DNA from 2 places in the Lysinibacillus sp. A1 genome. Region 2 is predicted to be linked to the other one. Evidence: riboswitches for the same ligand, from Rfam matches in the RefSeq annotation. Region 2 holds a riboswitch; the other holds the start of a gene.

Region 1 (25,701 bases), on a different contig from region 2:
TGGCTCGTAAATATACACGTGAGCATTTCCTGACATTAGTAGAAAAAATTAAAGCTGCAATTCCTGAAGTAACATTAACGACAGATATTATCGTTGGCTACCCAAACGAAACGGAGGAACAATTTGAGGAAACGCTTTCCTTATACCGTGAAGTTGGCTTTGAGGCAGCATTTACGTATATCTATTCTCCTCGTGAAGGGACACCGGCTGCAAAAATGGTCGATAATGTACCTGAAGAAGTGAAAAAGGAACGACTTCAACGGTTAAATGAAGTAGTAGGTGAGTATTCTCGCAAAGCCTTAGAGCGTTTAAATGGTGAGATTGTCGAAGTATTAGTTGAAGGAACAAGTAAACGACGAGATGATGTGCTAGCAGGCTATACGCGAAAAAATCGTCTGGTTAACTTTAAAGCACCAACAGAAGTAATTGGTCAATTAGTAAAAGTTAAAATTATAGAGACTACATCTTATTCACTTACTGGTGAGTTTTTGGAAGTCGTAAAAAATGAAAAGGTGGAAGCGTAAATGACACAAATCTTATTCACAAAAGAAGATTTAATTAAAAAATCACATGAAATTGCACATATGATTGCAAATACACCAGAGGTTGAATTTTTCAAAAAGGCAGAAGCTCAAATCAATGAAAATCAACAAGTGCGTGAACGAATCGCTAGTCTAAAAAGTTTACAAAAACAAGCGGTTAATTTCCAACACTTGGGAAAAGAAAAAGCGCTAAAAATGATTGAAGATAAAATTGCTAAAATCGAAGAAGAAATTAATGACATCCCAGTTGTGCAACAATTTAAAGAATCACAAGGTGATGTAAATGATTTATTGCAATTAGTATCAAATACGATCGCTAATAATGTAACGAATGAAATTATCCGCTCAACAGGTGGCGATGTGCTACGTGGTGAAACGGGTTCATATGTAGACAATTCTCAACCAGGTAGCTGTTCTTAACAGATGATAGAAGTAAAGCTCGAATGACAGCATTCGAGCTTTTTTTATGTTTATTTCTATGGAGGAATGCTCACGCTATAGCAGTCATCTTTCGAAAAGAGTTGTGGAGGAATCATTTAATTCTCTAAAATATATGTTCACCCAATGGGCGCTACCTGCATATGATGGAGTGAAAAGAGTCGAAGGAGGAATTGCGCTGAAACGTTTACGACAAATCGTGACGAAAGCAGTAGTTGCCAAAGGGAAGAAGAGAACGGAAGAGCGTGTAACATTATCACCAACAAATAAACCGACAAGTATTTTAGGGTGCTGGGTAATTAACCATACTTGCTCTGCTAAAAGAGTCGGGAAATTTGTAGAAGTAACAGGGAAATTTGATGTCAATGTATGGTATGCCTATAGTAATCATTCAAAGACAGCTGTGTTTTCGGAAACAATTCACTATAAAGACAAAGTGAAGCTTCACTATCGAGAAGGGGAAATTAGCGTTGGTGATGATGTTCGTGTACGGGTAATACAAGAACCGAATTGTATTGAAGCAGTAATTTCTTCATGTGGGACGAAATTTGAAATTGTAGTAGAACGTGAAGTGGTTGTGGAAGTAATGGGTGAAACAACAATTTGTATTAGTGTACATCCGCTAGATTATGAAGAAGACTGGAGCCTTAATGATGAGAGTTCATCATCATCGTCCTCATCTAGCTCAAGCTCAAGCTCATCGTCAAGCTCTGATGGAGAAGGTAGGTATGTATTAGAGTCGTCATCGTTTCCTGATGAACGACCAAGATAATTTTAGAAACCATCATTTTTCGATACATGCGAAACGCTAGCATCTTAAAAAAGGTGAATGAAGCGTTTCGCATGTATCTTTTGTTATAATAAAACTATCTATAGGTAAGAGCGAGGTAAATATTTATATGACAACATATACACCAATGATGCAACAGTATCTACAGGTTAAAGAAGATTACAAGGATGCCTTTTTATTTTTTAGATTAGGTGACTTTTATGAAATGTTTTTTGAGGATGCCATTAATGCCTCACAAATTCTAGAAATTACGTTAACGAGCCGGGATGCTGGCGCAAAAGAACGAATTCCAATGTGTGGTGTGCCGCATCATTCGGCTAAAAATTATATTGAAACACTTGTGCAAAAAGGCTATAAAGTGGCTATTTGTGAACAAACAGAAGATCCAAAGCAAGCAAAAGGCGTGGTCAAACGTGAAGTGGTTCAACTCATCACACCCGGTACAATTATGGAAGGTAAGACACTTGAAGGGAAATCCAATCATTTTATTGGAGCAGCCGAACAACTGAATGACACAACATTCGGCTATGCATATCTAGATTTATCAACAGGTGAAGCCGTGGCTTCGTCCATTGAAGGTGATGGCAAAGCATTATTAATGCAAATGCAGGCTTATGGTATTCGGGAACTTATTGTAACGGATGGTTTACAGTTATTGTTAGCAGAACATGCTGCAAATGCCGCCATTGTACTATCAGTGGAAGCCGATGAAATGACGGTGGATAAAGCAGCTAGCTATGTAGAAGCTGTTCCACCAGCCCTACAAATTTCATGCCTTCGATTATTGGCCTATATAGATAAAACACAAATGCGTTCGTTATCACATATTCAAGCATTTACGTTTAATGAAATGAAACATTATTTACGCATTGATTCTAGCTCAAAGCGAAATTTAGAGCTCATTCAATCCATTCGCGGTGGAGATCAAAAAGGGACACTGTTATGGTTGCTCGATGATACTGTCACAGCAATGGGTGGCCGTAAATTAAAACAATGGCTACATCAGCCGCTTGCCACACGCTCGGCTATTGAGTCTAGACTAGCGATTGTGACTGATTTATTAGAAGAATATTTTGTTCGAACAGAGTTACAAACTGCTTTAAAACAGGTATATGATTTAGAGCGGCTAGCTGGTCGCGTTGCTTTCGGCAATGTAGGTGGCCGTGATTTAGCGCAATTACGTGATTCGTTGCGCCAAGTGCCAGCTATTCAGCAGCAGTTAATAGGTGCGGGTAAGGAGACACTCCAACAATTAGGGGTAGCTCTCGATACATGTACAGCTGTTGAGGAGCTTTTAGCAAATGCCATAACGGATAATCCACCAATTACCATTAAAGAAGGGGATGTGATTCGAGACGGCTATCATGAACGATTAGACGAGCTTCGATATGCCGCTCGCAATGGTAAGGATTGGATTGCTCAGCTCGAGCAAGAAGAGCGTTTGAAAACAGGCATTAAAAACTTAAAAATTGGCTATAATCGCATCTTTGGTTATTATATTGAAATTACAAAATCTAATATCCATTTAGCGGATTTAACTCGTTATGAGCGCAAACAGACGCTAGCTAATGCAGAGCGCTATATTACACAGGAATTAAAAGAAAAAGAAGCATTGATTTTAAATGCTGAAGAAGAAAGCCTAACACTAGAGTACAACCTATTTGTAGAAATTCGGGATGCATTAAAGGAATTTATTCCACGTGTACAAGCACTGGCAGCGAGCATAAGTGAGTTAGATGTTTTGCTAAGCTTTGCGAGTATCTCAGAAAAATATCGTTTTACAAAACCTCAATTCCATAATGGACGAGCGCTTGAAATCATTGAAGGTCGCCATCCTGTTGTAGAAAAAATGTTGAATAAGCAAATGTATGTACCAAACGATTGTGTGCTAGAAGAACAGAATAATATGATGCTTATTACTGGGCCGAATATGTCTGGTAAAAGTACCTATATGCGTCAGGTAGCATTAATTGTTGTCATGGCACAAATGGGCTGCTATGTACCTGCTGAAAAGGCGAAGCTACCTATTACTGACCAAATTTTCACGCGCATCGGAGCAGCTGATGATTTAGCAGCAGGGCAATCTACATTTATGGTAGAAATGCTTGAATCTCAACACGCCATTATGCATGCTACAAAAAACAGTTTAATGTTATTTGATGAAATAGGTCGTGGTACCTCTACTTATGATGGGATGAGTTTAGCTCAATCCATGATGGAATATATTCATGATAAAATTGGTGCCAATACGTTGTTTTCTACGCATTATCATGAATTAACAGCTCTTGAAAAGGATTTACCACGCTTACAAAATGTACATGTTGCAGCGACCGAAAAAAATGGCATGGTTGTGTTCCTGCATAAGGTGAAAAAAGGTGCTGCTGATAAATCATATGGTATTCATGTGGCACAATTAGCGCAATTACCAGAAGAAATTTTGGCAAGAGCACGTGTGCTATTGGAAAACTTTGAGGCTGGGAACGAAGTAGTGGCTGAAACACAGAAAATAGCAGAACCGCCACTGCAAATGTCCTTATTTACTGAAGAAGAGCCAATTGCACCAGCTGGGGCAGAGGTGTTAAAAAAATTAGAGAAAGTTAATATTTTAGGAACTTCACCGATGCAGGCAATGAATATTTTATATGAGTTGCAGCAAGAGTTATTAAACATGAAAAAATAAAGGAGTGATTCGTTAGTGGGAAACATACAAATTATGGACGAATGGCTCTCCAATAAAATTGCAGCAGGAGAAGTAGTTGAAAGACCAGCTTCAGTTGTCAAAGAGCTAGTAGAAAATGCAATTGATGCGGGAAGTACGTCCATTGATGTTTTTTTACTAGAAGCGGGTCTCACTTCCATTCAAGTAATTGATAATGGTAGCGGTATGGATGAAGAGGATGCCATCATGTCATTCTCTCGCCATGCAACAAGTAAAATCCATCAGGAGCATGATTTATTTCGTATTCGGACATTGGGCTTCCGTGGTGAGGCATTAGCATCTATAGCTTCTGTTTCAAAAATGACTTTAATTACATCGAACGGTGAATCCGGTACACATTTAGAGCTTGAGGGTGGTCATATGTTGACGCATAAGCCCGGCCCTTTACGTAAAGGGACAGATCTGACGGTATCACAATTATTCTTTAACACTCCTGCTCGCTTAAAATATATGAAAACTATTCAAACTGAACTTGGGCACACTATAGACTTAATGAATCGTCTTGCGCTTAGTAACCCTCAAATTGCTTTTCGATTATTGCATAATGGTCAACTATTACTCCAAACAAATGGACGAGGAGATGTGCAACAAGTGCTTGCTGCCATTTATGGAGTACATAATGCTAAGAAAATGGTGTCATTCCAAGGGGAGTCACACGATTATCGCATTTCTGGCTATGTGACCCTACCAGAGGTGACGCGTGCTTCAAAAAATTATATGTCTCTATTCGTCAATGGTCGCTGGGTTAAGCATTATTTAGTACAGAAAGCTATTGTTGATGCCTACCATACGTATTTACCGATTGAACGTTTTCCTATTGTGGTTCTTTATATAGAGGGAGATCCATTTTTGACAGATGTTAATGTGCATCCTGCGAAACATCAAATTCGTTTAAGTAAGGAGCCAGAGCTTTTAAAATTAATCGAAGAAACTATCCGTGAAAGAATACGTAGCGTTATTCGCGTACCACAAATGGAGAAAAAAGAAAAAATTGTAAAACCAGCTACAGAGCAATTAAATATTTGGAAGCCTGCACCTAAGATAGATGTGGAGAAAATGAACGCAATTGTAGAGAAGTTATATGATGTGCAAACTGTTCAAGAAAACAATCGAGAAACTACAGTAGAGCCAGAGCCTGTTTCTACTATTATGGAGGATTACGCGCATCCTACTCCACCATTACAGGCTGAAGAAATAGAAGAAGTAACTGTTGTGGAGCAACATGCGGAATTAGTAGATGAGACGGTTAAGGAACCGTTCCCTGAGCTAGAAGTAGTCGGGCAAATCCATGGCACATACATTGTCGCCCAAATGGAAGATGGTTTTTATTTAATTGATCAACATGCTGCACAAGAGCGCATTAAATATGAATTTTTCCGGGAAAAGGTCGGTCAAGTTAATCCACATGAGCGTCAGGCATTACTGCTTCCACTAACATTCCACTATGCGGCCGATGAGGCACTTTTATTACGAGAACACAAACATGAATTAGAAGCAGTAGGCGTATTTTTAGAAGAATTTGGACAATCTTCTTTTGTTGTACGCGAGCACCCTAGCTGGTTCCCTAAAGGTGAGGAACAGGAAATCATTGAAGATTTAATTGAACAGGTGCTGACGACTAAAAAGGCAGATGTAAAAAAATTACGTGAAGCCGCTGCGATTATGATGAGCTGTAAAAAATCTATTAAGGCCAACTATTATTTAACGAAAGAACAAATGGAAATATTGCTGAGAGATTTACGCAAAGCTGATAATCCATTTACATGTCCACATGGACGTCCAGTGCTCATTCATTTTACATCGTATGAAGTAGAAAAAATGTTCAAACGGGTCATGTAGTGAAAAGGGGGAAAATAATGGGCGAATTTATTTTAGCAATTGATCAAGGCACAACAAGCTCAAGAGCTATCCTATTCAATAAAAAAGGTGAAATTGTTCATGTAGCACAAAAAGAGTTTCAGCAAATTTTTCCGAAGGCTGGCTGGGTAGAACATAATGCCAATGAAATTTGGGGTTCGGTCCTTTCAGTAATTGCAACCGTCTTAACAGAAAGCGGGCATGATGCTAGTGATGTCCATGCTATTGGAATAACGAATCAGCGAGAAACAACCGTAGTGTGGGATAAACATACCGGAAATCCTATTTACAACGCCATTGTCTGGCAGTCGCGTCAAACGCAGGAAATTGTGAATGACCTGAAAGAACAAGGGCATGAGGAGCTTTTTCAGGAAAAAACGGGATTACGACTAGATGCTTATTTTTCAGCCACAAAAATTAAATGGATGTTAGATCATGTAGAGGGCGCCCGTGAAATGGCTGACAATGGAGATTTATTATTTGGCACGATTGATTCTTGGATTGTTTGGCGATTATCAAAGGGAAAGGCCCATGTTACCGATTATTCAAATGCGGCTCGAACGTTACTATACAATATTCATGAATTACGATGGGATGCGGAACTTTGTCAGCTATTAGATATTCCGATGTCGATGCTTCCTGAAGTGAAAAATTCATCAGAAATTTACACTGAAACGGCGGCAAGTATTTTCTTTGGCGAAAAAATTCCGATTGCAGGTATTGCCGGTGATCAGCAGGCGGCACTTTTTGGCCAAACTTGTTTTACAAAAGGAATGGCTAAAAACACTTTTGGTACTGGCTGCTTTATGTTATTGAATACAGGGCAAGAGGCAGTAAAGTCAGAAAATGGGTTATTAACGACAATTGCTTGGGGAATAGATGGTAAGGTGACCTATGCATTAGAGGGAAGTGTTTTCGTAGCAGGCTCAGCGATCCAATGGCTTCGAGACGGACTACGTATGATTCGGACTGCTGAGGATTCAGAAAACTATGCTAAAAAAGTAGCCAATACGGATGGTGTCTATGTTGTACCTGCCTTCGTTGGACTAGGTACACCTTATTGGGATACAGATGCTCGTGGTGCCATTTTTGGTTTAACGCGTGGCACGTCTAAAGAACATTTCATCCGTGCGACACTTGAATCATTAGCCTATCAAACGAAGGATGTACTCGATGCGATGGAGGAAGCAGCCGGTGCACCTATTGAAGTACTCCGTGTAGATGGTGGTGCTGTAAAAAATGAGTTATTAATGCAATTCCAAAGTGATGTTTTACAGTTGCATGTAGAACTGGCAAAGCTCAATGAATCAACAGCACTAGGTGCGGCTTATTTAGCAGGACTTGCTACAAATTTTTGGCCAAATCAAGAGGTTTTATCAGCACTGTGGGTAAATGGTCAAACCTACCAGCCGAAAATGGAAAAAGACCAAGCGACAGCTCTTTATGCCGGCTGGCAAAGAGCTGTAGAGGCAACACGAATTTTTAAATCTTAGCTATTGGGGGAAAAAGGTATGTTTTCATATGAGCATCGTCCAAAAATTTTATATTATTTAGAGCACTATAGTTTTGATGTTTTAGTCATCGGTGGAGGCATTACGGGAGCAGGTATTGCCCTGGATGCTGCCTCAAGGGGATTGTCCGTCGCATGTATCGACATGCAGGATTTCTCTGCTGGAACATCGAGTCGATCGACTAAACTTATCCATGGTGGACTACGATATTTAAAGCAATTTGATGTAGGAGTTGTAGCAGAGGTGGGACGTGAACGTGAAATCGTCTATGACAATGCTGTGCATGTGACAACACCAGAAAAAATGCTTTTGCCTTTATATAAAAAGGGTTCCCTTAGCCCAATGACAACATCTCTAGCCTTAAAAGTTTATGACCGTTTAGCAGGTGTCAAAAAACAGGAACGTAGAACGATGCTAAATGTGCAAGAAACCTTAGCATTAGAACCTTTACTCAATCAAGAAGGACTTGTGGGTGGAGGCTATTATGTTGAATATCGTACAGATGATGCACGTCTTACAATTGAAGTATTAAAAAAAGCTGTTGAATATGGGGCACTTTGTCTTAATTATGCGGAGATGAAGGAGTTTATCTACGATAAGAAAAAGCTTGTTGGCATTAAAGTAGAAGATCATGTAACAGGACGCATGTTGAATGTACATGCTGCACAAATTGTCAATGCTACAGGTCCTTGGGTGGATGATGTAAGACAAAGGGATAAAGTAGCTGATAATAAGCAATTAAGATTGACGAAGGGTGTTCATATTGTCCTGAATCAAAAAGATTTTCCATTAAAGCAAGCAGTTTATTTCGATATTGCTGATGGACGTATGGCATTTGCAATCCCGCGTGATGGTAAAACCTATGTAGGTACAACGGATACTGTTTTTGAGGGCAATCCAGTACATCCTGTTGCAACACAGCAAGATGTGGACTATTTAGTTGAGGCGGCAAAGAAAGTTTTTCCTACCGCCAATATTACAAGAGCTACAATTGAATCATCGTGGGCAGGCGTTCGTCCATTAATTTATGAAAAAGGAAAGAATCCTTCAGAAATTTCAAGGAAAGATGAAATTTGGACGGCTCCAAGTGGTTTAATGACGATAGCAGGTGGCAAGCTAACAGGCTACCGCCAAATGGCAGAAACGATTGTAGATAAAATCGTAAAAACCCGTCGTTATAAGCATGCGAGTGCATCCATCACTCGAGAATTATCACTGTCAGGAGCAAAGGGTATTAACGCCATCAATTTTCCTGATTATATTGCCTATAAAGCTCGAGAGGGTGTTCAGTACGGTTTAAATTATGATGAAGCCAAGCAACTTGTCCAAAAATATGGCACGAATGTGGATGCTTTATTCGATCGTGTAAAATACTTACATGAGCATGGTAGTACAATGCCACTTACTTTACATGCGATGCTATTATATGGCTTAGAAGCTGAAATGGTCTATACTCCAAGTGACTTCTTTATTCGTCGTACTGGCATGCTATATTTTGACATTGAAGCAGTCAAGCTCTATAAGCAACAAGTGCTTCAAGTGATGCAACAACACTTGAATTATACGGAGGAACAACGAAATGCTTATATGGCTGAATTAGATCAAGCCATCATGGATGCCACTATTTTCGTGAAAGAAGGGGAATAAGCGATGGAGCGTTATATTCAAATGTCGGATGGACATTTTGTATTCACACGAACACTAGAATCTAAAAGCCCTTGTATTGGACATATCCATATTTTACACGGCATGGCAGAGCATAGTGGTCGTTATTTAAAATTTGCTCACACTCTTCAAAATGCTGGCTATGTAGTGACGATGCACGATCATCGTGGACATGGTGAAACAGCTGCTTATAATGGAACTTTAGGCTTTTTCGCTGAAAATAACGGCTTTGAACGTGTTGTAGAAGATGCACATGAAGTCATTACTCAATTACATGCACCAGTTGTCGACAAACCGCTCATTATTTTTGGTCATAGTATGGGCTCATTCATTACGAGACGCTATATCCAACGGTATGGGGGACAGGTAGACAATGTTGTGCTCTGTGGAACTGGCAATGTTACAGCCTTACATGCAATTGGTAATATTGTATCCAGGGCTTTAGCAAAAGGTCTTGGTAAAGAGACAGAAAGCAGGCTCCTCAATCAATTAAGTTTTGGTAGTTTTAATAAGCAGTTTCCAAATCCGAAGACTGCCTATGATTGGCTATGCTCCGTACAGGGAGAAGTTCAAAAGTATATAGATGATCCATATTGTGGCTTTATTCCGACCAATCAATTTTTTGTAGATTTGACTACAGGCTTTTCAATATTGAATCGCAAAAAAGAGATTGCCAAAGTAAGAAAGGATCTTCCAATACTTTTGATAAGTGGCAGTCAAGATCCTGTCGGTGAACAGGGACTAGGCGTGTACGCAGTGGCAGAACAATTAGCAACTGCTGGTGTGGCGGATGTCACTGTTTATTTATTTGAAGATAAGAGACATGAAATTTTAAATGAAGACAATCAAGAAGCGGTCTTTCAAGTATTATTACGGTGGTTAAAAAAATATGATAGAAAATAAATTACAGCAGGCAGAGGTTGTAGCAATAGTGGGACCAACTGCTTCTGGAAAAACAGCATTAAGTATTGAACTTGCCAAAAAGTATAATGGAGAGATCATTAACGGTGATTCCATGCAAGTTTATAAAGGGTTAGATATAGGTACGGCGAAAATTACGGAAGAAGAGATGGAGGGAGTCCCTCATCATTTACTAAGTTTTCTGGAGCCGACAGAATCATTTTCAGTGGCCGATTATCAAAAGCTAGTAAGAGCGAAAATTGCTGACATACAAGCTCGTCATAAATTACCGATTATAGTAGGTGGCTCGGGCTTATATGTACAAGCTGTTCTGTTTGATTTTCAATTTACTGATGAAAAAGTGGATGAGGCAGCACGTCAAGCCTATTATGATGAATTAGCGAAGCTTGGTCCTGAGGCCATGCACGATAAATTAAAACAACTAGACCCTCAAACTGCAGAGGCCATTCATCCAAATAATACACGTCGTGTCATTCGCGCATTAGAGATGCTAGAATTAAACGGTGTGTCGAAGGCAGCTGAAGCTCAAAATCGAGGTGAAGTGCCTCTCTATAATCACTTGATCTTAGGGCTAGGTCAAAATATGTCACGAGACGTGCTTTATGACCGTATTAACCGCCGTGTCGATTTGATGATGGAGAATGGTCTTTTAGAAGAGGTCAGAGGGCTATGGCAACAAAATATCCGAGGTGTGCAGTCTATACAAGCCATTGGTTATAAGGAATTATATGATTATTTAGATGGTAAATGTTCGCTAGAAGGCGCTCTTGACAGCTTAAAACAAAACTCTCGCCGCTATGCAAAAAGGCAACTTACTTATTTCCGCAATAAAATGGATGTCCATTTTGTGATGACAGATGAGCAATTATAAAATTAAAGAAAAATTTCTAAAAATTACTAATTGATAAATTGGTAGAACGTGCTACTATAGGAATGAAGAGGTAGAAAGTTAGTAGGGAGGCTATTTGATGAAATCAATCAACTTGCAAGATACGTTCTTGAACCAACTACGTAAAAACAGTGTTTTTGTAACTGTATTTCTATTAAACGGATTTCAGTTAAAAGGGACTGTGAAATCATATGATAATTTTACAGTTTTATTATTGGATGCTGAAAATAAGCAGCACCTGATTTACAAGCACGCCATTTCTACATTCGTTCCAGCTAAACAAATAGAATTTTTAGAGACAGAAGCATAAAAAGATTGTTAAACAGTTAGTGTTCTCCACACTGGCTGTTTTTTTTGCTACAGGCTATAATGATAGAGGAAATAGATATTTGGAGGACGAGTTTGATGAAATCAATGGAAACAACACAATTATTAGAACTATTAGATGCAAATGAAGACCTATATATTATTGATGTACGTGAAGAGGATGAAGTTGCACATGGCATGATTCCTGGTGCTCAGCATATTGCTCTTGGGACAATCCCAGAACGTCTTGAGGAATTAGATGAAACTAAGCCATATATTATCGTTTGTAAGGCTGGTGGCCGTTCAGCTAATGCTTGTTTTTATTTAGAGGCACAAGGATTTGATGTGACAAACCTTGAAGGCGGCATGTTAGCTTACGATGGTGAATTAGAATTTAAATAATGACATAATGAAAAAAGAAAGAGTGTATACTCTTTCTTTTTTCATATGCTTATTTTTGGAGTGAGTCCATGACGAGGCTAAAGTTTTTTTCAAAGTTCATGTACGGGTTCACATTTTTTTGGCCGCGAACCTTTGAAGCATAGCTGGCAAAATTTAAACCAGCACCGTATATTTGTAAAGCGCCATTCGCAAGATCTCCCTTTTGTAAAAGCTCAATGCCATCCTTTAAGAAATTTTCACTCTCATCGAAATGACATTCCGCCATGTATTTATCTCCACTATAAAATAATTTCAAATTTTCCATAATGACATACGCTGTTTCTTCACTGATGGAAGCATCAACATTCATTAATAACTGATTAATCGGTTTCACTAACTGAGCGTAATGACTATCATAATTTTCACAAGTCTCCGCAATCGCGTTTCTTAATTCTCTTGCATTCATTCTAACTCCTCCTAAAAAGAAAATTTTATCCTTACCTATGAAGTAATTAGCGTTTCCTTTTCCCTTTATCTATAAATCGTACTCTGTAATTTTCAGAAATATGTTACAATTATATCGATGAAGGAGGGATTTTGTATGTTTCGTTCAATAGCACCCCCAACAATGTCTTTACAGTAGAATCTACTGTTAAGGCATACAATAACAGTTTGCTCATTTTCAATAGATTCTACTGTGTAGGTTAATACTTATACGTAGAAAGTAGGAATTGTAATGAGCGGAAAATTAGCGTTTGTATTATCCATGATTATTTTTGGTGCAGTTGGTGTTTTTGCCAAGTATATCCCTTTGTCTTCAAGTGAAATCGCTTTTTGGATGAGTTTAATTGGTGCTTGTTTTTTGATAGTGATTTTTATTTTTAAAAAGAAAAGTTTAACGAAAAGAAGTATTCTCAAAAATAAGTGGAAATTAATTCTTTCTAGTGTTGCCTTATGTGGGAATTGGATTTTCTTATTTCAGGCTTATAAAGAAACAACAATTGCTAATGCTGCACTCAGTTATTATTTTGCACCAATACTAGTTATCTGTTTATCTCCAATAATCTTAAAAGAGAAGCTAGTTGGCAGAAAAATACTGTATGTCTGTGTGGCTATTATCGGACTATTTTTGATTGTCCAAAGTCAAGGCACTGGAGACAGTAAACATTTTATTGGTATTGTCTACGGTCTTATCGCTGCATGCTTTTATACAGCTCTAACATTTACAAATAAATGTATATGTGGCTTAAAAGAACCGGAAAATACAATTATTCAACTATCTTTAGCAGCTTTTTTCCTTTGTTTTTATATACTTGGAACAACAGGGTTTCAGGTTATGACACTCAATTTTAAGTCAGTCCTATTATTAATGACATTAGGTATTGTCCATGCAGGGGTTGGATTTTTATTGTTCTTTTGGGGCATGTCAAAGCTGAAAGGGCAAAGTATAGCCATTCTTAGCTATATAGATCCACTGACATCATTAGTCATTTCAACGATGATTATTGGAGAAAAAATGACGCTTCTACAAATAATAGGAGCGGTACTATTATTAGGGTCAACATTGCTAAGCGAGCTAGAAAAAGAATAGGCATACAAAGTATCACATTCAAATATTGACAGAAGAAATATGCTGTCGTAGATTAAAAGTAGTTTAATACAAGCATTAGGTGCCCATTAAGGGAGAATAGGGAATAAAGTGAAAAGCTTTAGCGGACCCGCCACTGTAAAAGGGAGTTTAATAGTGAAGACCACTAGCTCATTGCTGGGAAGGTACTATGAAATGTTGAACTTAAGCCAGGAGACCTGCCTATTTGCTTGAAGAGGATATAGATGATGGAAAAGTCTGTAGTTTATTTGTCATGACAATAAACTACAGGCTTTTTATTTTGTCTTCATGAAGAACGAGAGGAGAAATGACAATGCAATTATTACATGACACAATTCAAAACATTCAAGGCGCTAATAAAAATAGTAGGGAGCAAGCAAGGAAGCGAATAGATATTCTTTGTAAGCCGCCAGGTAGCCTAGGTAAATTAGAGTCCATTGCTGTGCAGCTTTCTGGGATTACAGGACAATTATATCCTGTGATTGATCAAAAGGTGATGATTGTCTGTGCAGCAGATCATGGAGTTTGTAAGGAAGGTGTGACGACGAACCCACAAGATGTTACTTTATTTCAAACATTAAATTTCCCAAAAGGAGGTACAGGTGTTTGCGCGATTGCAAGTGTGACGAATACGAAGGTTGTAACGGTCGATGTTGGAGTAAAGGATGATCTTCCACTCAATTCGGGCGTAATCGTTCAAAAAGTAAAATATGGTACAGATAACATGGCACAAGGCCCTGCTATGTCTAGAGAGGAGGCCATTCAATCTATTGAAGCGGGGATTCGTGTGGCAACAGATGAAATCATAAAAGGAGCCAATCTACTTGGTACAGGTGAGATGGGCATCGGTAATACAACGCCGAGTACTGCGATTTTAGCTGTTTTGACTGGCTATGACCCAATTGAAATAACAGGATTTGGAGCAGGTGTTGGTCAAGGAGGAATTGCTCATAAAGCAGCGGTCATTCAAAAAGCAATTACGCTCAACAAACCCAATCCTAATGATATCATTGATGTTCTAGCTAAAGTTGGAGGGCTAGAGATTGGGGCTATGGCTGGTATCATCCTTGCAGCCGCAAGTCATCGAAAACCTGTTGTGATTGATGGATTTATTTCAACTATTGCTGCGCTTATTGCTTATCAAATTGAACCAAAAGTAAAGGATTTTATTATACCTTCTCATGCATCGGAGGAGCCAGGGGCTAAAATTGCCGCTGAATTACTAGGAGTGGAGCCCATGCTGCACATGAATATGCGGCTAGGAGAAGGTTCCGGTGCAGCCCTAGCCTTTCCCCTATTAGATGCTGCTTGCTCGATGATGAAAAATATGGTGACGCTGGAAGAAGCAATGAATCTTTTGACTAAATAGTTACTGAAAAAAAAAATAAGCGCAAATAGTTAAGGAACCATTTGTGCTTATTTAATCAATGATAGACTCTATGCCCGATTCAACCTTCGCAAAGGTAAACGCCATTTCATCATATAGGAAAGAATACGTAAGGCTGTTATTACCGCAAATAAAATATAAAGGAAGATATCTCCTGTAAAAACTTCAAACCCAATAACAAGTCCTGCGAGAGCAGCCCAAACACCATAGACTTCGTCACGAAGAACAAGTGGTTTTCGTCGAGCTAATAAGTCACGCACGATACCACCACCTGAACCAGTTAAGACCGCAGCTACAATGACAGCGCTGATCGGCATATCCAGCTTTACGGCGTAGAGTGCGCCTTGAATAGCAAATGCTGATAAGCCAATTGCATCTGTGAAATTGCCCCAACGATGCCAGTGTTGAATCAAATGATGAGGAAAAATAAAAAATATGGTAATGGCAGCAAGTGCAATTTGAAACATCATATCCTGTCCCCATAATGTCGTGACAGGTAGCCCGATAAGTAAATTTCGAATAGCCCCTCCACCAAAAGCAGTGACGATACCGAGTATATAAACACCGAATAAATCGTATTCCTCTTCCATTGCAATAATTGCCCCAGAAATAGCAAAGGCAATTGTACCAATAATACTAAAAACATCCCAAGCCATCCCTTTCACCCCTTCTATAAATAAATGAATCTCATTCCTAAAGCATAAAGATCCTGTAAGTAACAAAATCTATGAATTTAATAGCCAAAATTCATCATTAAATACTCTTCTTGAAATAAGTCCGCACATTAGCTTAGCGTAAATTTCGCTGAGAAACAATAGGCAAGTTTTACAGGGACCTATACAAATTGATAAGATGGTAATGAAATAAAGAAAAACATCTGTCATAAGCGTTCATTACAAGTAGACGATTAGGGAATTCTAGGATAATTGAGGTCCATTTAAATATGGAATCAAGTTTACGGAATATATGCATGACAATTGTGAAATGGAGAAGAAAAAGAATGACGTTTACATCTAATTTATCAGCATCGACGCTATCTTTAGCGGCAACAATAGAAGAGAGAGTGAGACCTTTTCATGCTAAGGTGGAAGAGATGGCGTTTTATAACCAGCAAAAAGTGCTAGCGGCATTTCGAAAACATCAAGTTAGTGATTATCATTTACATCCATCCAATGGCTATGGCTATGACGATGAGGGACGCGATAATTTAGAGCGTGTCTATGCTGAGGTGTTTGGTGCAGAGGCTGCCATTGTTCGACCGCAAATTATTTCAGGGACACATGCAATTACGCTTAGTCTATTCGGTGTGCTACGTCCTGGTGATGAGCTGCTTTATATTTCTGGTCAGCCATATGATACGTTACAATCCATTGTCGATGGTGGTGACAAAGATACAGGGTCCCTAAAAGATTATCAAATCGGTTATTCACATGTTGATTTACTGGATAATCAAACCATCGATTGGTCAGGTGTGAAAGGGGCCATAACAGCGAAGACAAAAATGATTGCCATTCAACGATCAAAAGGCTATGCAACACGTCCATCCTTTTCTATCGCAGAAATTGCTGATATGTGTGCAAACATTCGTGAGTTAGCACCGGAGGCCATTATTTTTGTTGATAATTGCTATGGTGAATTTGTAGAAAAGCAAGAGCCTATAGAGATTGGTGCTGATTTAATGGCAGGCTCCCTCATTAAAAATCCTGGTGGAGGATTAGCGAAAATTGGAGGCTATATTGCAGGCAGAGCAGATTTAGTGGAGAAATGTGCGTACCGGATGACATCACCAGGAATTGGGGCAGAAGCAGGAGCGACATTAAATACATTAGGTGATTTTTATCAAGGATTTTTCCTAGCTCCACATGTTGTATCACAAGCATTAAAGGGTGCCATTTTTACGGCAGCTATGCTGGAGGAAATCGGGATGAATACATCTCCAAGTTATCAGGCACATCGGACAGATTTAATACAATCGGTTTCTTTCCAAACCGCACAGCAAATGATCGCCTTTTGTCGGGAAATACAAGCCAACTCGCCAATTAATGCTCATTACGCACCAGAACCAGCCTATATGCCTGGTTATGAAGATGATGTCATTATGGCAGCGGGAACATTTATTCAAGGCTCCAGCATAGAGCTTACAGCAGATGGTCCGATACGTCCGCCTTTTACAGCCTTTATACAGGGTGGACTAACATATGAGCATGTAAAATTTGCAATTTGTAGTGCGGTACAAGCTATTCAAAAATAGAGAGAAGGAAATGGACAAACCGTAAATTTGAATAGTTTTTTACAATTTTCTCTCGGATTGAAAAAAATAATGCCAACCATGTTAGGAAACCTCACATGGTTGGTTGACAGTGAAAAAATTTCGTTATATGATAAGCGGGTATTGGAGGAGGACTTAAATGAGTCGTGAAATTAGACGAACTATGCCGTTATTATCAATGAGTATTGTAATGCAATTAACTGAGCTCTCGGCACGACAAATTCGTTATTATGAAGAACACCATTTAATTGAGCCGCACCGAACAGAAGGCAACCGTCGAATGTTTTCATTAAATGACGTCGACATATTGCTTGAAATTAAAGACTACTTAGAACAGGGTATGAATATGGCGAAGATTAAAAAAATATTTGCTAAAAGGAAAGATCCTGTTGCTACAATTGAAGAACAAGATTTAAGTGATTCTGAATTACGTCAAATTATGCGCGAAGAAATGCGTCAAGCACAGCGCATGCAAAAATCATCCATCCGACGAGGGGATTTATCTCGATTCTATTAAAAATAGGGTAGGGTAAACATAAAAGCTAGACAAATTATAGGAGTGTGGAAAACTGTGGGTAAATACACAAAAGAGGACATTAAACGTCTCATCGAAGAAAAGAACGTAAGCTTTATTCGTTTACAATTTACAGATATTCTTGGCACAATCAAAAACGTTGAGATTCCTGTAAGCCAATTAGACAAAGCACTGGAAAATAAAATGATGTTTGATGGCTCATCTATTGAAGGCTTCGTTCGAATCGAAGAATCAGATATGTATTTATATCCTGATCTTGATACTTTCGTAGTATTCCCTTGGACTTCTGAAAAAGGGAAAGTAGCACGTCTTATCTGTGATGTATACACTGCGAAAGGCGAACCGTTTGCTGGTGACCCACGTAACAACCTAAAACGTATTCTTAAAAAAATGGAAGATATGGGCTTCTCAAGCTTTAATTTAGGGCCAGAGCCAGAATTCTTCTTATTCAAATTAGATGCAAAAGGCGAACCAACATTAGAAGTAAATGACCATGGTGGTTACTTCGACTTAGCTCCAACAGATCTAGGTGAAAACTGCCGTCGTGATATCGTATTAGAGCTAGAAGAAATGGGCTTTGAAATCGAAGCTTCTCACCATGAGGTTGCTCCTGGACAACATGAAATTGACTTTAAATATGCGGACGCTGTTACAGCTTGTGATAACATCCAAACATTTAAATTAGTAGTGAAAACAATTGCTCGTAAACACGGTTTACACGCTACATTTATGCCAAAGCCATTATTTGGTGAAGCAGGTTCTGGTATGCACTTTAACGTGTCACTATTTAAAGGTAAAGAAAATGCATTTTATGATGAATCTACAGAATTAGGACTATCCAATACAGCTATGCAATTTATGGCTGGTGTCCTTGCACACGTACAAGGTTTCACAGCTGTTACAAATCCAACAGTTAACTCTTATAAACGTCTAGTTCCAGGTTATGAAGCACCATGTTATGTAGCATGGTCAGCGCAAAACCGTTCACCACTAATTCGTATTCCATCAGCACGTGGCCTTTCAACTCGTGTAGAAGTACGTTCAGTGGACCCTTCTGCAAACCCATATTTAGCAATGGCTGTTATTTTAGAGGCAGGTCTAGAAGGTATTCGTCAAAACTTGACGCCACCAGCAGCTATTAACCGCAACATCTACGTGATGTCAGAAGAAGAGCGCCAAGCAAATGGCATTGAAAATCTACCAGCGGCACTTGATGATGCTTTAACATTATTGGCTAAAGATCAAGTAGCACAAGCTGCTTTAGGTGAGCATATTTACGCCAACTTTAAAGAAGCAAAAGAAATCGAGTTCGATATGTATCGTACAACTGTACATCAATGGGAACGCGATCAATATTTAAAAATGTATTAATAATGCATGAAACCGAGTACCTCTGAGAGAGGCTACTCGGCTTTTTTTGTTTGAAATATGGAGGGGCATTACTCGCCCCCTCCATAACTATTAATAGCCCATATGTTTATGGGGATGATGCGGCATATGACAAGGGTTAGGTGGCATACCGCACATTGTATGTGTTTCACAGCATTCATTAACAACTGATTCTGTGCATGGGAAATAGTATTGATGATCAATCATATGTTTATTCACTGTTGTGACATGTGCTGGTTGTACATGTGGAACAACTGTATGGATATAATTTGTACGGACATATTGCTCTGGTGGTAAAAATTGTGGTGGATCAAATTGCATTGGCATCGTTTGTGGCGGACAGCAGTGTGGACCTTTTGCCGGATGGCGTCTTCGTTGAAACATGTTATAACCTCCTGTTTTGATAAGTTGTCGTTCATTATTAAGATATGAGATAGACGTCAATAGGGACTATTTATTTGCCTATTATTGAATAGGTAAATCTAACAAGTCGCTGAAATGGTAGAAAATCTAATGTTGATTTGCCTACAAATTAGGTGAAAGAATGAACTACCAAAAGCTTTTTCACATTTTACCGCTGTCATCATAATGTTGAATCGACCTAATGTTTAAATAATATTCCCCTACATCTTGGAATAATTGTGTCGAAATTTTTACAAGTAAACAACAAACCTAATGCTTCTAAACTATAGATAATCGAGCTGTAAGCTAAATGAGCATAAAAAATTAATAAAAAAGTATATTTTTTGAAAAAATAGATATTGTCAATAAAACAGTCATACAGTATACTCTTTAATTGATAATGATTATCGTTATTGATTAAAACTTAGGAGGAAATGTATGTCGAAATTATCACTACGCAATAAAAATATTTTTATTCTTTTTGCTTTATTATCAATAGTATCTCTCATAATGGTTGGATGTGGAGATAAAGCAACAAACACTAGTAGTAGTTCACAAGAAACGGATAAAGCTGAAGAAGGTAATACCGAGTCTTCAAGCCGTGAAATTACCCACGCTATGGGCACTACGACAATTGAAGGAACACCTACAAAAATTGTTACTCTATACCAAGGGGCTACTGATGTAGCAGTAGCAATGGGCATTAAGCCAGTAGGGGCAGTAGAATCTTGGGCTGAAGCACCTTTTTATAATTATTTGAAGAAAGATTTAGATGGTGTTGCGGTTGTTGGACAAGAAACACAACCAAATCTTGAAGAAATTGCAAAGCTTAAACCAGATCTAATCATTGCATCGAAAGTTCGTCATGAGGAAATTTATGATCAGCTATCACAAATAGCACCAACTGTTGCTCATGAAACGGTATTTGATTTCAAAGGTACAGCTGAAATGATGGGTCAAGCAATGAATCAAGAAGAAAAGGTAAAAGAGTTATTTGGAGAATGGGATACGCGGGTTGCAGATTTCCAAACAAAAATTAAAGAGAAGCTTGGCGATAAATGGCCATTCCATGTTTCGGTTGTCAATTTCAGAGCAGACCATGCACGTATTTATGTAACTGGATATGCAGGTTCTATATTGTCGGAGCTTGGCTTCCAAGGTCCTAAAAATTTAACTGATGACTCATTGGAGATCGTCAAGCTAACGGATAAAGAAAGTATTACGCAAATGAATGCCGATGTTATTTATATGTTCATGGAAAATGATGAGGCAGTGAAAAAGAATTATGAAGAATGGACAAATCATCCGCTATGGAAAGAGCTTGATGCTGTGAAAGCAAATCAAGTTTATCAAGTAGATGAAATCAATTGGAATCTAGCTGGTGGATATATTAGTGCTAATTTAATGCTAGATGATATTTATGACAAATTTGAATTAGATAAATAGAGAAAGTGATTAGGGCTGTTTAAATGACAGCCCTCTCCTTGTAGTGTTTAACCTATAAAAACCTGCAACTTTTCTCATAAGTTAAAATGTGGATCAAGAAAGTTGGCGCAAAATGAGAATTTTTCTTTCTACTACCTCGATGAAACAAATAGGGTTGTTCATCAGTTGTTTGATCCTTTTGCTGACGTTTATGTTCAGCATAACTATTGGTCAAACATCCATTCCCTTCTCGTCAATCTATGATGCCATTTTTCATTATGATGCTGCTAATAAGGAGCATGTCATTATTCGAACATCTAGATTTACAAGAGCTGTGATCGCAACAGTAGTTGGCGCAAGCCTAGCTATCTCGGGAGCATTAATGCGGGCATTAACTAGAAACCCTTTAGCAGCTCCTGATATTTTAGGTATTAATGCAGGGGCAATATTTTTTATTGTCAGTGCCATTACTCTTTTTTCTGTTAATTCCTTAATGAGTTATATGTGGATTGCCTTTTTAGGTGCTGGTGCAGCGGGAGCTATGGTGTTTTTCCTTGGATCATTAGGGAGAGATGGTTTAACACCGATTAAAATAGTGTTAGCTGGTGCAGCGATTACAGCTCTATTTGTCTCGTTTACGCAGGGGCTTTTAGTGATTGATGAGCAAGGTTTACAAAGTGTACTCTTTTGGTTAGCGGGGTCAGTATCCGGTCGAAGCATTGACATGCTCATACCTGTCCTACCATTTATTTTAGGGGGCACAGTCGTGGCAATAGGTATGGGCCGTTCAATAAATATTTTACAATCAGGTGATGATATTGCAAAAGGCTTAGGCCAACGAACGATGCTGACGAAACTCACACTCGGTATCATCATTATTATTCTTGCAGGTAGCTCAGTTGCTGTAGCAGGTTCAATTGGCTTTATTGGTTTAATTGTCCCTCATATTGCGATTCATCTTGTTGGTATGGATTATCGTTGGATTATACCGTACAGTGCGGTATTAGGAGCTATCTTGCTGCTGCTTGCAGATATAGCAGCAAGATACGTAATTATGCCATTAGAAATGCCAATTGGTGTAATGACTGCATTAATCGGTGCTCCTTTCTTTATTTATATTGCACGAAAGGGGTTAGCAAAAAATGTCTAATTATACGACGATTCGAACGAAATCCGATCGCATATCTTTTCAAATCGCCAAAAGAACTTGTTGGATTATACTACTTTTAAGCTTATTATTAGTCAGCATTACGATTATTGGCTTATCTGCAGGTAGCGATTTTATTCATCCTTTCATAGTAGTGAAGGAGTTATTAGGCTACGGGAACGGAGAGTATGACTTTGTCTTACATACATTAAGGCTCCCACGTATATTGATGGCTTTATTAGTTGGTGCTGCGCTAGGTGTTGCTGGTTTAATTTTACAAGGAATCATACGCAATCCGCTAGCTGCTCCAGATATTATTGGTGTAACGAGTGGAGCGTCCATGGGTGCGATTATTTTTATCGTGTACTTTATGGGATCAGTCGGCATTCAATTTTTATCGTTAGCGGCTATTTCAGGTGCGGCCATTATCTCCTTTATCATTTACTTGCTGTCATGGAGAAAAGGTGTCACACCTATTCGCATGGTGCTTATAGGAATTGGGATTTCCGCATTAGCAAAGGCAGTTGTAACCATGTTGCTAGTCCTCAGCGAGGTAGCTGCAACTACGAAGGCCTATCTATGGCTAACTGGAAGCTTGTATGGGGCGAATATGACAGATGTCTATTTGCTTTTACCATGGGTGGCTCTTTTATTACCTTTAACATTTGTTTTAGCGAGAACAGTCAATGTGAAGGAATTAGGAGATGACATTGCGACAGGGCTGGGCGTAAAAGTTCAAGTGTACCGTTTGCTTTTTTTACTCATTAGTGTCATGCTAGCTGGTTCTGCGGTTGCTTTTGCAGGTGGAATTGCCTTTGTTGGATTAGTAGCCCCTCATATGAGTAGACTGCTTGTAGGGCGTTCTTTTGCAGGATTAATACCCGTTACTGCTATAATTGGTGGCATTATTGTCATTGTAGCTGACATTGTTGCACGAACAGCCTTTTTACCAAAGGATTTACCAACAGGTGTCTTTACGGCTGCTATTGGAGCACCATTTTTTATTTATTTACTATTTAGAACGCGCAATCAATAGTGCCTAATGATAAATGAGTTAAAAGCGTGAGAGAAGAAGGTGAAGGGATTATGAAAAGCGTCTTAGAAGTACAAAATCTAGATGTTAGCTATGGTGAAAATCTTATTTTGGAAGATTTGAATCTTCAAATACCAAAAGGGAAAATTACGGTACTAGTAGGTGCCAATGGTTGTGGAAAATCTACGCTCCTAAGAACGTTTGCCCGACTGCAAAAACCAAAGTCGGGTGAAATTTTTTTAGAAGAGCATCCACTAGATGGGATTTCAACTAAAGAGGTGGCAAAACGTTTAGCCATTCTCCCACAGGGACCTGTTGCGCCAGAAGGATTAACTGTTCAACAATTGATTAAACAAGGTCGTTATCCTCATCAAAGCTGGTTAAAGCAATGGTCTACAGAGGATGAAAATATTGTGAACAATGCTCTTGAGGTGACACAGATGACCGAATTTGCAGATCGCCCAGTAGATGCATTATCCGGAGGTCAGCGTCAGCGTGTGTGGATTGCTATGACATTAGCTCAAAAAACAGATCTTATTTTACTTGATGAACCTACAACTTATTTAGATATGGCTCATCAAGTAGAAATTTTAGATTTACTATTTGATTTAAATGAAAATGAAGGCCGTACAGTTGTTATGGTATTGCACGATTTAAACTTAGCCTGTCGTTACGCTCATCATATTGTAGCTGTGCGAAATAAACAGGTGTACGTACAAGGTAAGCCAGAGGAAGTGGTGACACCTGAGATGGTACAAGCTGTCTTTCGGATGGACTGTACCATAATGAGAGACCCACTATTTGGAACGCCATTATGTGTTCCGCATGGTAAGGGACGAACGGTTCAGATGGAAGCATTTGAGGAGGTAGCGGCCACTTGAGCAACAAACTGTCAGCTGAAGAAAAACCAATATTATTAAGCGATTATCGATTGACGTTTGAGCCAGCAATAGATGCTACTTACTCTATAAGTGCTGAAAATTTATTGGACGCTGAACAGGCTCTAGTCTATTTACAAACAATCGCTCCTTTTTTTCAATCGCCATCTTTAATAGTGACGGCATCGTTATTTGGAAAGCGCTATAGTGTTTTGACGATGGCTTCAGCATTTTATGCCATGTCGAGATATGACAAAGGGCTACAAGTTGCTATCGAAAATATTTGGGTAGAAGCAGAAGGTCATGCGAAACCATGGCTGCCTAACGTTCGGTTTATTGATCATACGGTGTCAGTACCAACAACAGATCGTAACGCATGGCGTGACGAGGTGCTTAAAGGGATTTTTGCGGATAATCTAGCAAAAGTGTGGCAGTCATTAACGAAGATAAGTAAAATCCCAAAAACAATTTTATGGGAAAATACCGCTATTTATGTCAATTGGCTATACGAAACGAAAATAAGAGAAGGGGCCAATGAGCAAGAAATCATTCGCCTACAAGAGGACTATGACTACATTGTAAATCAGGCACCAGGTGCTCTCTTTGGCGAGAAGAAGAATCCGTTGACGAATTATTGTGGACCGAAAGTGACGATAAAGGAATCCGAGCACCCGATACGCTTAAGAAAAACATGTTGTTTTTATTATCATACATCTGACGAAATAAATGACTATTGTATCTCCTGTCCTAAAATCAAAAGACTCGTTTAACCTCATAAAGTATATCATTCCCCAAAGTGAATAAATGTCATGTTTATTCACTTTTTTTCCTGAAAAATTTCTGTTTGTTATGTTGAAATATTGTTATACTAGATTAAAGTGTCAGTAGTTTGTCTGTATAAAAATTCAACCATATGTAATTTTTAACCAATTTAATTGTAGCTTTTAACTCGTTTTATAACAAAGTAATGTTATAAAAACATGAATGATGTAAATGTTTTTCTGTTTAAAGCTCAAAATTCAATTGTTTTTGTAATAGTCTTATAACAAGATGTGAGGGGAGATTTTGAATGGACACAACATGTCGAGCTCATAGAATAGTAGATTGGGAAATAGATCAAATTGCAATTTCATGCTTAATAGAAATGAGGTTTTAATCAAAAAATGAAAAAGTATGCTGTTTCTACATATGTTTATTTTATTATCCCTTCTTTAATTGGTATTTTTCTATTTATGACACCTGTCTTAACAGAAGAAGGCTGGAAGGTACCGATTGCGATTTTAGCAAATGTTTTAGCAACTATTGTTGCTCCTATTATTAGTTATTTTACAATTCTTATGTTTGCTATTTCAGCAATTGGCGCACTTATGGCTAAATTTATACCACGTAAAAACGTGAAAAACCCAAGTATTTTAGATACATTGTTTTATGTTAATTGGTTTTGGACGATTACCCGCTGTATCGGCTTAGTTTTTGCTTCAATGGTTGTCTTTAACTTTGGTCCTTTTGCCATCAATAACGAAAATACTGGTGGACTACTGATGGACCCTAATGGTGGTCTTGTGACATTTTTATTTACCATCTTCTTGTTTGCTGGTTTCCTTCTGC
Region 2 (8,040 bases):
TTTTACGGAAATTCTACTTTTTCGTATTGTTTTTGTCTAAATAATTTTACCATGCAGCCATTTTCCGAGAAGGGGAATGGCTTTTTTTCATGCTACTATTCTGTATTCCAGAGCAAAATCTACTGGTTTTCGTATAGAGCCACTGAATCTAGCATGGGATGACACAAATTTGTAAGAGCAAGTAACCATAAACTTATTGATGAAAGGGAGATTAAATATGACTTATACTAGTACACTCATTGGCTATCCATATATCGGAGATGACCGCGAATGGAAGAAGGCGTTAGAAGCATTTTGGCGTCAAGAGCGAACGGAAGAGGATTTTCAGGCAACCCTAAAAAGTATTCGGTTATCGCGGATTGAAAAGCAGCTACAATCTGGCATCGATATGGTGACTGTAGGAGATTTCACTTTGTACGATAGAATGTTGGATACAGCCTTAATGTTTGGCTTAGTACCCAAGCGCTTTAACTGGCAAGGTGGAAGGGTAGATTTACATACCTACTACAGTGTAGCGAGAGGAAATCCTTCAGCAGTAGCTAGTGAAATGACCAAATGGTTTAATACCAACTATCACTACATTGTTCCTGAATATGAAGGGCAACCGTTGCAACTAACAGAAAATAAGGTATTGGCCGACTTTTTAGAGGCAAAAGAAGCGTTCGGTATTATTGCGAAGCCAACACTTATTGGCCCCTATACATTTTATAAGCTAACTAAGGGCTACAATAAATTAACACAGGTTGAATATTTAGTAGCCCTATTACCTCTCTATGCTCAGATTATTCAAGAATTAGTAGATGCAGGTGCGCAGTGGATTCAATTAGAAGAGCCTTCATTAGTGACGACACTTGACTCAGCAGAACGGAAGCTAGTACAGGAAATCTATACTCAGTTAGCGACAACCGTTCCAGCAGCAAAACTAATGCTACAAACATATTTTGAAGCATTATGCTCCTATGAAACATTGATTACATTGCCTGTCCAAGGGTTTGGTTTAGATTTCGTACATGGCTATAAAGGGAATATGGAGTCACTTCGACAATTTGGTTTCCCTCAGGATAAAGTTTTAGCTATAGGTATTGTTAATGGTCGTGATATATGGCGTTCGAACCTAGCGGAGGCTAACGCCACGATTCAAGCTATTGAAAAGCTTAGCGATGCGAAGGAATTGTGGATTCAACCCTCAAGTAGCCTTCAGCATGTACCAATATCAACTTCACTTGAAAAGAAGCTGGACCCTATTCTCAAACAAGCACTGGCGTTTGCTGATGAAAAAATCGTAGAAATTATTGAGCTCACTAAATATAGAAAAAATCAAGACGGAACGCTACGTCATAATTTTTCAGCAAGTATGAAGGCCATTGAAGCCCTAAAAAATCATTCGATTCGTCAAAATAAAATGATCCAGCAAGCCGCTCAATCCTTATTAACGGAGGATTTTGAGCGACATAGTGATTTTAATCAACGTCAAAAAATACAGCAGCAGGCGTTAGGACTGCCACTATTCCCAACAACGACAATCGGCAGCTTTCCTCAATCTGATGAGGTGAAAAGAAATCGTAATGCTTGGCGAAAGAAGCAATTGTCGAATGAAGACTATGAAGCATTTATTGAACTGGAAACAAAGCGCTGGATTCACTTGCAGGAGGATCTTGATATGGATGTACTTGTTCATGGAGAATTTGAACGGACAGACATGGTCGAATATTTCGGTGAGAAATTGACGGGCTTTGCCTTTACTGAAAAAGCATGGGTTGTTTCGTATGGCTCTCGCTGTGTGAAGCCTCCGATTATTTATGGAGATGTTGCATGGTCTTCAGCCATTACCGTGAAAGAGTCTGCGTATGCCCAAAGCTTAACGAAGCGCTTTGTAAAAGGGATGCTGACGGGACCAGTGACCATTTTAAATTGGTCCTTTGTACGCGATGATATTTCTCGAAAAGATGTCGCTTATCAAATTGCATTAGCACTTCGCAAGGAAGTGGGAGCACTTGAAACGGCAGGCATCTCCATTATTCAAGTGGATGAACCAGCACTTCGAGAAGGGTTACCTCTTCGTAAAGAAGAATGGGGGACTTACTTAGACTGGGCGGTCAATGCCTTCAAGCTTGCTACATCGAGTGTTGAGGATGAAACACAAATTCATACACATATGTGTTACTGCGAATTTAACGATTTCATAGAACCCATTAGCGCGCTAGATGCAGATGTGATTTCCATTGAAACATCACGTAGCCATGGGGAGCTAATTTCTTCCCTCCAAGTAAATCCTTATACAAAAGGAATCGGATTAGGTGTTTACGATATTCATAGCCCACGTGTGCCGAGTGAAGGCGAAATGTTAGCCATTATGAGAGATAGTTTACAAGTTCTAGACAAACATCAATTTTGGGTTAATCCTGACTGTGGCTTAAAAACAAGGAAAGAGCCAGAAACAATCGCGGCTTTAGCTAATATGGTAGGCGCTACTAAAATATTGCGTCAGGAAGTGAAGGAATCTATATCAAGATAACGAAAACGATGTAATAAAAGCAAAGATCAGGGTATCTACCTGGTCTTTTTGTATGGAGGTTTTATTATATTCAGAAAATAAAATTGACGTGAACATTTCAGCATGTTATGTTTATTACTAATTTCAAATATTGCATTACAAGTTTGAATGAAAGTATTTTTCATTCAATTAAAAGGAAAATGGGTGTAAATCCCATGCTGTCCCGCAGCTGTAAATGAGGAGTTTTGTTTCGATTACCACTAAGTTCTATCTTGGGAAGGTGAAGCAAAATGATGATTCATAAGCCAGAATGCCTGCTTGTAAGAAGATTCATTGATGATCTACGAAAGATAGGGAGATGGATGGAAGCTTACGTATTTGTAGGTTTATCTGTCCTTATTCTTGTGGAATAAGGTTTTTTTATGCCTTTTTCTATTCAATTTGTAGATATGAACAGGGAATAGAGATAGGAGACAAAAAATGAGATGGACAAAGTATTTACTGCCTTTCCTGCTTGTTTTGACCTTGAGCTTTCTTGCAGGTTGTACTAGCTCAGAAAAGGACAAAGGAAATTCAGCATCAACAGAACAAACAGATGAAAAAATGATTACGATTGGATGGCCATTAGATGTAGGGCCATTAAATCCACATACATATTTACCAAATCAGATGACTGCTCAAGCCATGGTTTATGAATCTTTAGTGGCGTATAACGATGATGGCACAATTACGCCAAAGCTAGCAGAAAGTTGGGACATCTCAGAGGATAAAACTGCCTATACGTTCCATTTACGCAAGGATGTTACCTACTCGGATGGGACTGCCTTTAATGCTGATAATGTGATTCGCAATTTTGATGCAGTATTAGCGAATCGTGACATGCATTCTTGGATGGGTATGGTCAATCATATTAAAGAGGTCGTCAAAGTAGATGATTCAACAATACGTTTGCAATTAGATGAACCGTATTACCCTGTGTTAAACGAATTAGCCTTTGTTAGACCATTCCGTTTTTTAGGGGATAATGGCTTCCCAGACGGCGATGCAACAAATGATTCCATCCAATCAGCTATTGGCACAGGTCCATGGGTATTAACCGACTATAAAAAAGATGAATATGCAGTATTTAGCCGTAACGAACAGTATTGGGGTGAAAAACCACTCGTAGATAAGATAAAGGTTAAGATCATTCCAGATTCGGAATCTCTTTCGTTAGCCTTTGAAAATGAAGAATTAGATGTCATTTATGGTCGAGGGATTATTAGCTTAGATAACTATACGTATTTAAGAGATAGTGGCAAATATAAAACCGCTACATCTGAGCCGTTGTCTACGAAAGCATTACTGTTCAATACACAGTCTGGGCCGTTAGCTGAGCTAAAGGTTCGACAAGCTATTCAATATGCTATCAATAAAGAACAAATGATAGACAGTATTACACATGGTACAGAAAAAGTGGCAAACACGCTATTCTGGGATGCAATTCCTTATGCCAATATTGATTTGGCGCCCATTATATATAATCCTGAAAAAGCGCAGAGATTGCTAGATGAAGCGGGCTGGACGCTACAGAAGGGTGAAAAAATTCGTTCGAAAAATGGCCAACCCCTTACATTAGATTTAATCTATATTGCTACTGATGCCATTCAAAAACCTATGGCGGAGTTAATGCAAGGCGAGCTAGCAAAAATAGGGGTACAGTTAAATATTGAAGGCGCAGATGTTATGGTCGGTCTGCAAAAATTAATGGATGATCAGGTTGATATTAACTTCTGGCGTACAAATGGACCGCCGACTGATCCACATAGCTTTGCAAATGAATCAGCTACACCAAATGCTAGTGGTGTATATGAAGCAAAATTAGGCTTACCAAATGCTCAAGAGATTGATACAAACATACATCAACTACTAGTTGGTAAAGATGAAGAGGAACGTGTGCAGCTATATACGGATATTTTAACAATGTTCCACGATCAAGCATTATTCTATCCAATATCGCATGAAACGAATAATGTTATTTATCAACCATATATGAAGGATTTTGCACCACGTGCTTCTGAATATGACATTCCATATGCACAAATGGATAAAGAAAACTAAGTATGAAAGAGAGAGTGTGTCGAAACAGGACAACTCTCTTTTTATCATCGGATGAAATAGGAAGTGACGACATGTACGAATCGACTTGGATGTTTTGTGTAAAAAGAATTCTCACACTTCCATTTGTATTAGTAGGCGTATCTATTCTGACCTTTGTGTTTATTCGTTTCGTACCAGTAGAACCGGCAGAGGTCATCCTTCGACTCTCAAGAATTGCCCCAACACCAGAGGCTATACAAGCTTTACGAGAAGAATTAGGGACAGACAAGCCTTTTATCATGCAGTATCTGCTATGGGTAAAAGGCGTTTTACAGCTAGACTTTGGGACATCTTTTGTTAGTAAATTACCCGTGGCTCATGAGCTATTTGCTAAGCTACCCGCTACCATTGAATTAGCTATAGTAGCATTTATCCTAATTTTAACTTTTAGTATTCCATTAGGGGTTGTGAGCGCATTATATAAGCATTCCTTTATCGATAAAATCATTCGATTATTTACAGTACTAAGTGTATCCATCCCAACATTTTGGTTAGGGTTTATCCTACTCTATCTTTTTAGCTTAAAACTTGGCATTTTTCCGACGAATGGAAAAGGTTCGGTAGCACATATTGTTTTACCAGCCTTCACCTTAGCTTTACCTACAATCGGATTGTTCTCACAGTTTATCCGCTCTGCCATAATCGAAGAATACGAGCAGCCATATGTAAAATATGCACAGCTTAGAGGTTTGAAAAAATCGGTCATACTCATCCGACACGTGGGGAGGAATGCTGCCATACCAATATCAACTTTGTTTGGGATGACACTCGGAAATTTGCTAGGTGGTGCTGTCATAGTCGAGCAAGTATTTAGTTGGCCGGGGCTTGGTCGATATTTAATAGAATCCATAACGAATCGTGATTACCCCGTTGTACAATGCTATGTGTTGGTGATTGCTGTCATCTATGTGCTCGCCAATTTAGGCACAGATGTATTGCATCGTTTATTGGATCCTCATCTGATGATGAAGGATAGGAGAGAGTAAAGTGAACTTAGGACGTATACATATGAGAAGATATATTAGTCTCACCTTACTAATGATCATTGGTTTACTAGGACTGTTAGCCCCACTCATTATGCCTCATGACCCCTTAGCAGTCGATATTTCTAAGAAATTTTTAGCACCCTCATGGGACTATCCATTAGGAACAGACCATTTAGGAAGATGTGTCTGCTCACGATTGCTTTTAGGGATTCGGTATTCTTTAGGTGCGGCGCTCGTCATACAAATAGTTGCTATTCTAGTAGCGATACTATTCGGCGCATTAGTCTCCTTAAAAAGAGGTATAATAGATGCGCTATTTATTCGGATATGCGATATTTTATTAGCTTTTCCAACACTTGTACTAGCATTTGGGCTTTTAGGTGTATTAGGTCCTAGCTTGAAAAATGTGTTAATTGCACTTAGTTTGACACAGCTTATTTATTATTCGAGGCTAATCCGAAGTTTATTTATTGGCATGAATGAAAAAGACTTTATTCTAGCGGCAAGAATCAGTGGTACTACAGGTGCAAAATTAATTATTCGACACTATCTCCCTCATGTTTGGCCACCGATTGTAACGATTGTGGCATTAGATATGGGGAAGGTCATTTTAGAGATTGCGGGCTTTTCCTTTATTGGGCTTGGTGTGCAAGCTCCCACTCCTGAATGGGGAATGATGGTAAATGAAGGGAAGCAATATATCCGCCAACATCCTGAATTAATGCTATATCCTGGGCTTGCTATCGTCCTTGTTGTCCTAGTATGTAATGTTTTAGCAAGTAGTTTGAAGAAGCCTAATCAGTAAAGGGGTAGTTATGAAGAAAGTTTTAGAAGTGAAAGACTTATCGGTCAAAATTGGAGAACAGAATATTTTATCCTCCATTCATTTAACAGCCTATCAAGGCCGAGTATTAGGAATTATTGGGGAAAGCGGTAGTGGGAAAACGATGCTTTGCCAAGCTATTATGCAAGCCTTGCCGACTAGGGCGCAGATCACCAAAGGGCAAATTTTCTACCATCAACAAGATTTATTGAAGGTAACTGCTGCTCAAATGAGAGCTTATCGTGGTAGACATCTTTCTATTATTATGCAAAATCCTTCGACTGCCTTTGACCGTGTTCAAACCATTGAAAGTCATTTTCGTGAATCATTAAAAGCTCATTTTGCTATAACTAAAAATGAAATAAGACAAATTGCTATTGAAAGCATGTCAAAAGTTAATTTACCTAATCCTGAGCGCCTTTTACACTATTATCCATTCCAATTAAGTGGGGGAATGCTACAGCGTGTGATGATTGCTTTGTCACTGGCAATTCAAGCCTCGGTATACATAGCTGATGAGCCAACGACAGCTCTTGATACAGTCAATCAAAAGCAGGTTTTGACATTATTTGATCGTATTCGCCTGGAAACACAGGCAGCCATCCTTCTTGTGACACATGATTTAGGCGTTATCGCTGAACTTGCTGATGATGTAGCCGTGATGTATAAGGGGAAAGTAATTGAACAAGCGAATGTCTATGATTTTTTTGATGCCCCTCAGCATCCTTATACAAAGAAACTATTACAATCCCGAATTATGTTTTAGAGGTGAAAAGATTGAAGCTACTAGAAGTGAGAAATATTGAGAAGAACTATGCACATAGACCGTTCATATTCAAGCGAAGACAGGAAACTCCTGTATTACAGAAAGTATCATTTTCACTTCAGGAGGGGGAATGCTTAGGGATTGTTGGACAAAGTGGCTCAGGAAAAAGCACATTGGGCCGAATTATATTAGGGATGGAAAGGCCAACAGCCGGTGAGCTTCTATTTCAAGGGGTTAATCTTTATGATGCCACTAGCCAACAGAAAAAAATGATACGGAGAGATTTACAAGCAGTCTTTCAAAATAGCTATCATTCATTAAATCCAAAGCACAACATTTTTCAAATTTTAGAGGAACCATACCTAAATTTCGAGCATTATAGCTCAGCTGAGAGACATTATAAGGTAAAGGAATTACTTGATCATGTAGAGTTAGAAAAATCTATTGCTGAAAAGTATCCTTCCCAGCTAAGTGGGGGACAACAACAGCGTGTTAACATTGCAAGAGCGCTTGCCTTACATCCAAAATTAATAGTTTTAGATGAAGCCATTAGTAGTTTAGATATGATTTTGCAAAAACATATCATTCAATTACTACAGACACTACAAAAGGATTTGCAACTTGCCTACATTTTCATCTCTCATGACCTACAGGCTACACGCTTTATTTCAGATCGCATCCTTGTCATGCAAAATGGTCAGCTAGTAGAGGAAAGTATGAAAGGTAAACCATTTAAGCATTCCGCATCACTTGAGCTATGCAACGCGATTTTACCCACTCACCCTCGCGAAAGAATTCACAAGAATACTAGTATCTGAAATACCTTTGCGAA

The links. Region 2 has a riboswitch for cobalamin ahead of nikA (nickel ABC transporter substrate-binding protein). Riboswitches for the same ligand answer to the same signal wherever they lie in the genome.
Region 1: linked by a shared signal. The riboswitch ahead of cobT (nicotinate-nucleotide--dimethylbenzimidazole phosphoribosyltransferase) and the one ahead of nikA (nickel ABC transporter substrate-binding protein) in region 2 are both predicted to bind cobalamin.

Annotation. Positions count from the first base shown of each region.
Region 1 covers NZ_JSZM01000012.1:553,925-579,625, forward strand. Annotated here, with positions in the region: gene miaB (tRNA (N6-isopentenyl adenosine(37)-C2)-methylthiotransferase MiaB) at 1-524, shown strand, start outside; gene PI85_RS12175 (RicAFT regulatory complex protein RicA family protein) at 525-962, shown strand; gene cotE (outer spore coat protein CotE) at 1,096-1,752, shown strand; gene mutS (DNA mismatch repair protein MutS) at 1,880-4,450, shown strand; gene mutL (DNA mismatch repair endonuclease MutL) at 4,466-6,328, shown strand; gene glpK (glycerol kinase GlpK) at 6,346-7,839, shown strand; gene PI85_RS12200 (glycerol-3-phosphate dehydrogenase/oxidase) at 7,858-9,504, shown strand; gene PI85_RS12205 (alpha/beta fold hydrolase) at 9,508-10,425, shown strand; gene miaA (tRNA (adenosine(37)-N6)-dimethylallyltransferase MiaA) at 10,412-11,314, shown strand; gene hfq (RNA chaperone Hfq) at 11,412-11,642, shown strand; gene PI85_RS12220 (rhodanese-like domain-containing protein) at 11,738-12,040, shown strand; gene PI85_RS12225 (hypothetical protein) at 12,090-12,485, opposite strand; gene PI85_RS12230 (DMT family transporter) at 12,756-13,610, shown strand; cobalamin riboswitch at 13,671-13,848, shown strand; gene cobT (nicotinate-nucleotide--dimethylbenzimidazole phosphoribosyltransferase) at 13,942-14,997, shown strand; gene PI85_RS12240 (trimeric intracellular cation channel family protein) at 15,066-15,671, opposite strand; gene PI85_RS12245 (methionine gamma-lyase family protein) at 16,016-17,266, shown strand; gene PI85_RS12250 (MerR family transcriptional regulator) at 17,424-17,801, shown strand; gene glnA (type I glutamate--ammonia ligase) at 17,856-19,190, shown strand; gene PI85_RS12260 (CotD family spore coat protein) at 19,281-19,592, opposite strand; gene PI85_RS12265 (ABC transporter substrate-binding protein) at 20,049-21,056, shown strand; gene PI85_RS12270 (iron ABC transporter permease) at 21,169-22,185, shown strand; gene PI85_RS12275 (iron ABC transporter permease) at 22,178-23,218, shown strand; gene PI85_RS12280 (ABC transporter ATP-binding protein) at 23,269-24,096, shown strand; gene PI85_RS12285 (IucA/IucC family C-terminal-domain containing protein) at 24,093-24,863, shown strand; gene PI85_RS12290 (YjiH family protein) at 25,257-25,701, shown strand, end outside.
Region 2 covers NZ_JSZM01000035.1:77,975-86,014, reverse strand. Annotated here, with positions in the region: gene metE (5-methyltetrahydropteroyltriglutamate--homocysteine S-methyltransferase) at 218-2,515, shown strand; cobalamin riboswitch at 2,638-2,831, shown strand; gene nikA (nickel ABC transporter substrate-binding protein) at 2,975-4,594, shown strand; gene nikB (nickel ABC transporter permease) at 4,666-5,619, shown strand; gene PI85_RS21160 (ABC transporter permease subunit) at 5,642-6,424, shown strand; gene PI85_RS21155 (ABC transporter ATP-binding protein) at 6,435-7,208, shown strand; gene PI85_RS21150 (ABC transporter ATP-binding protein) at 7,211-8,026, shown strand.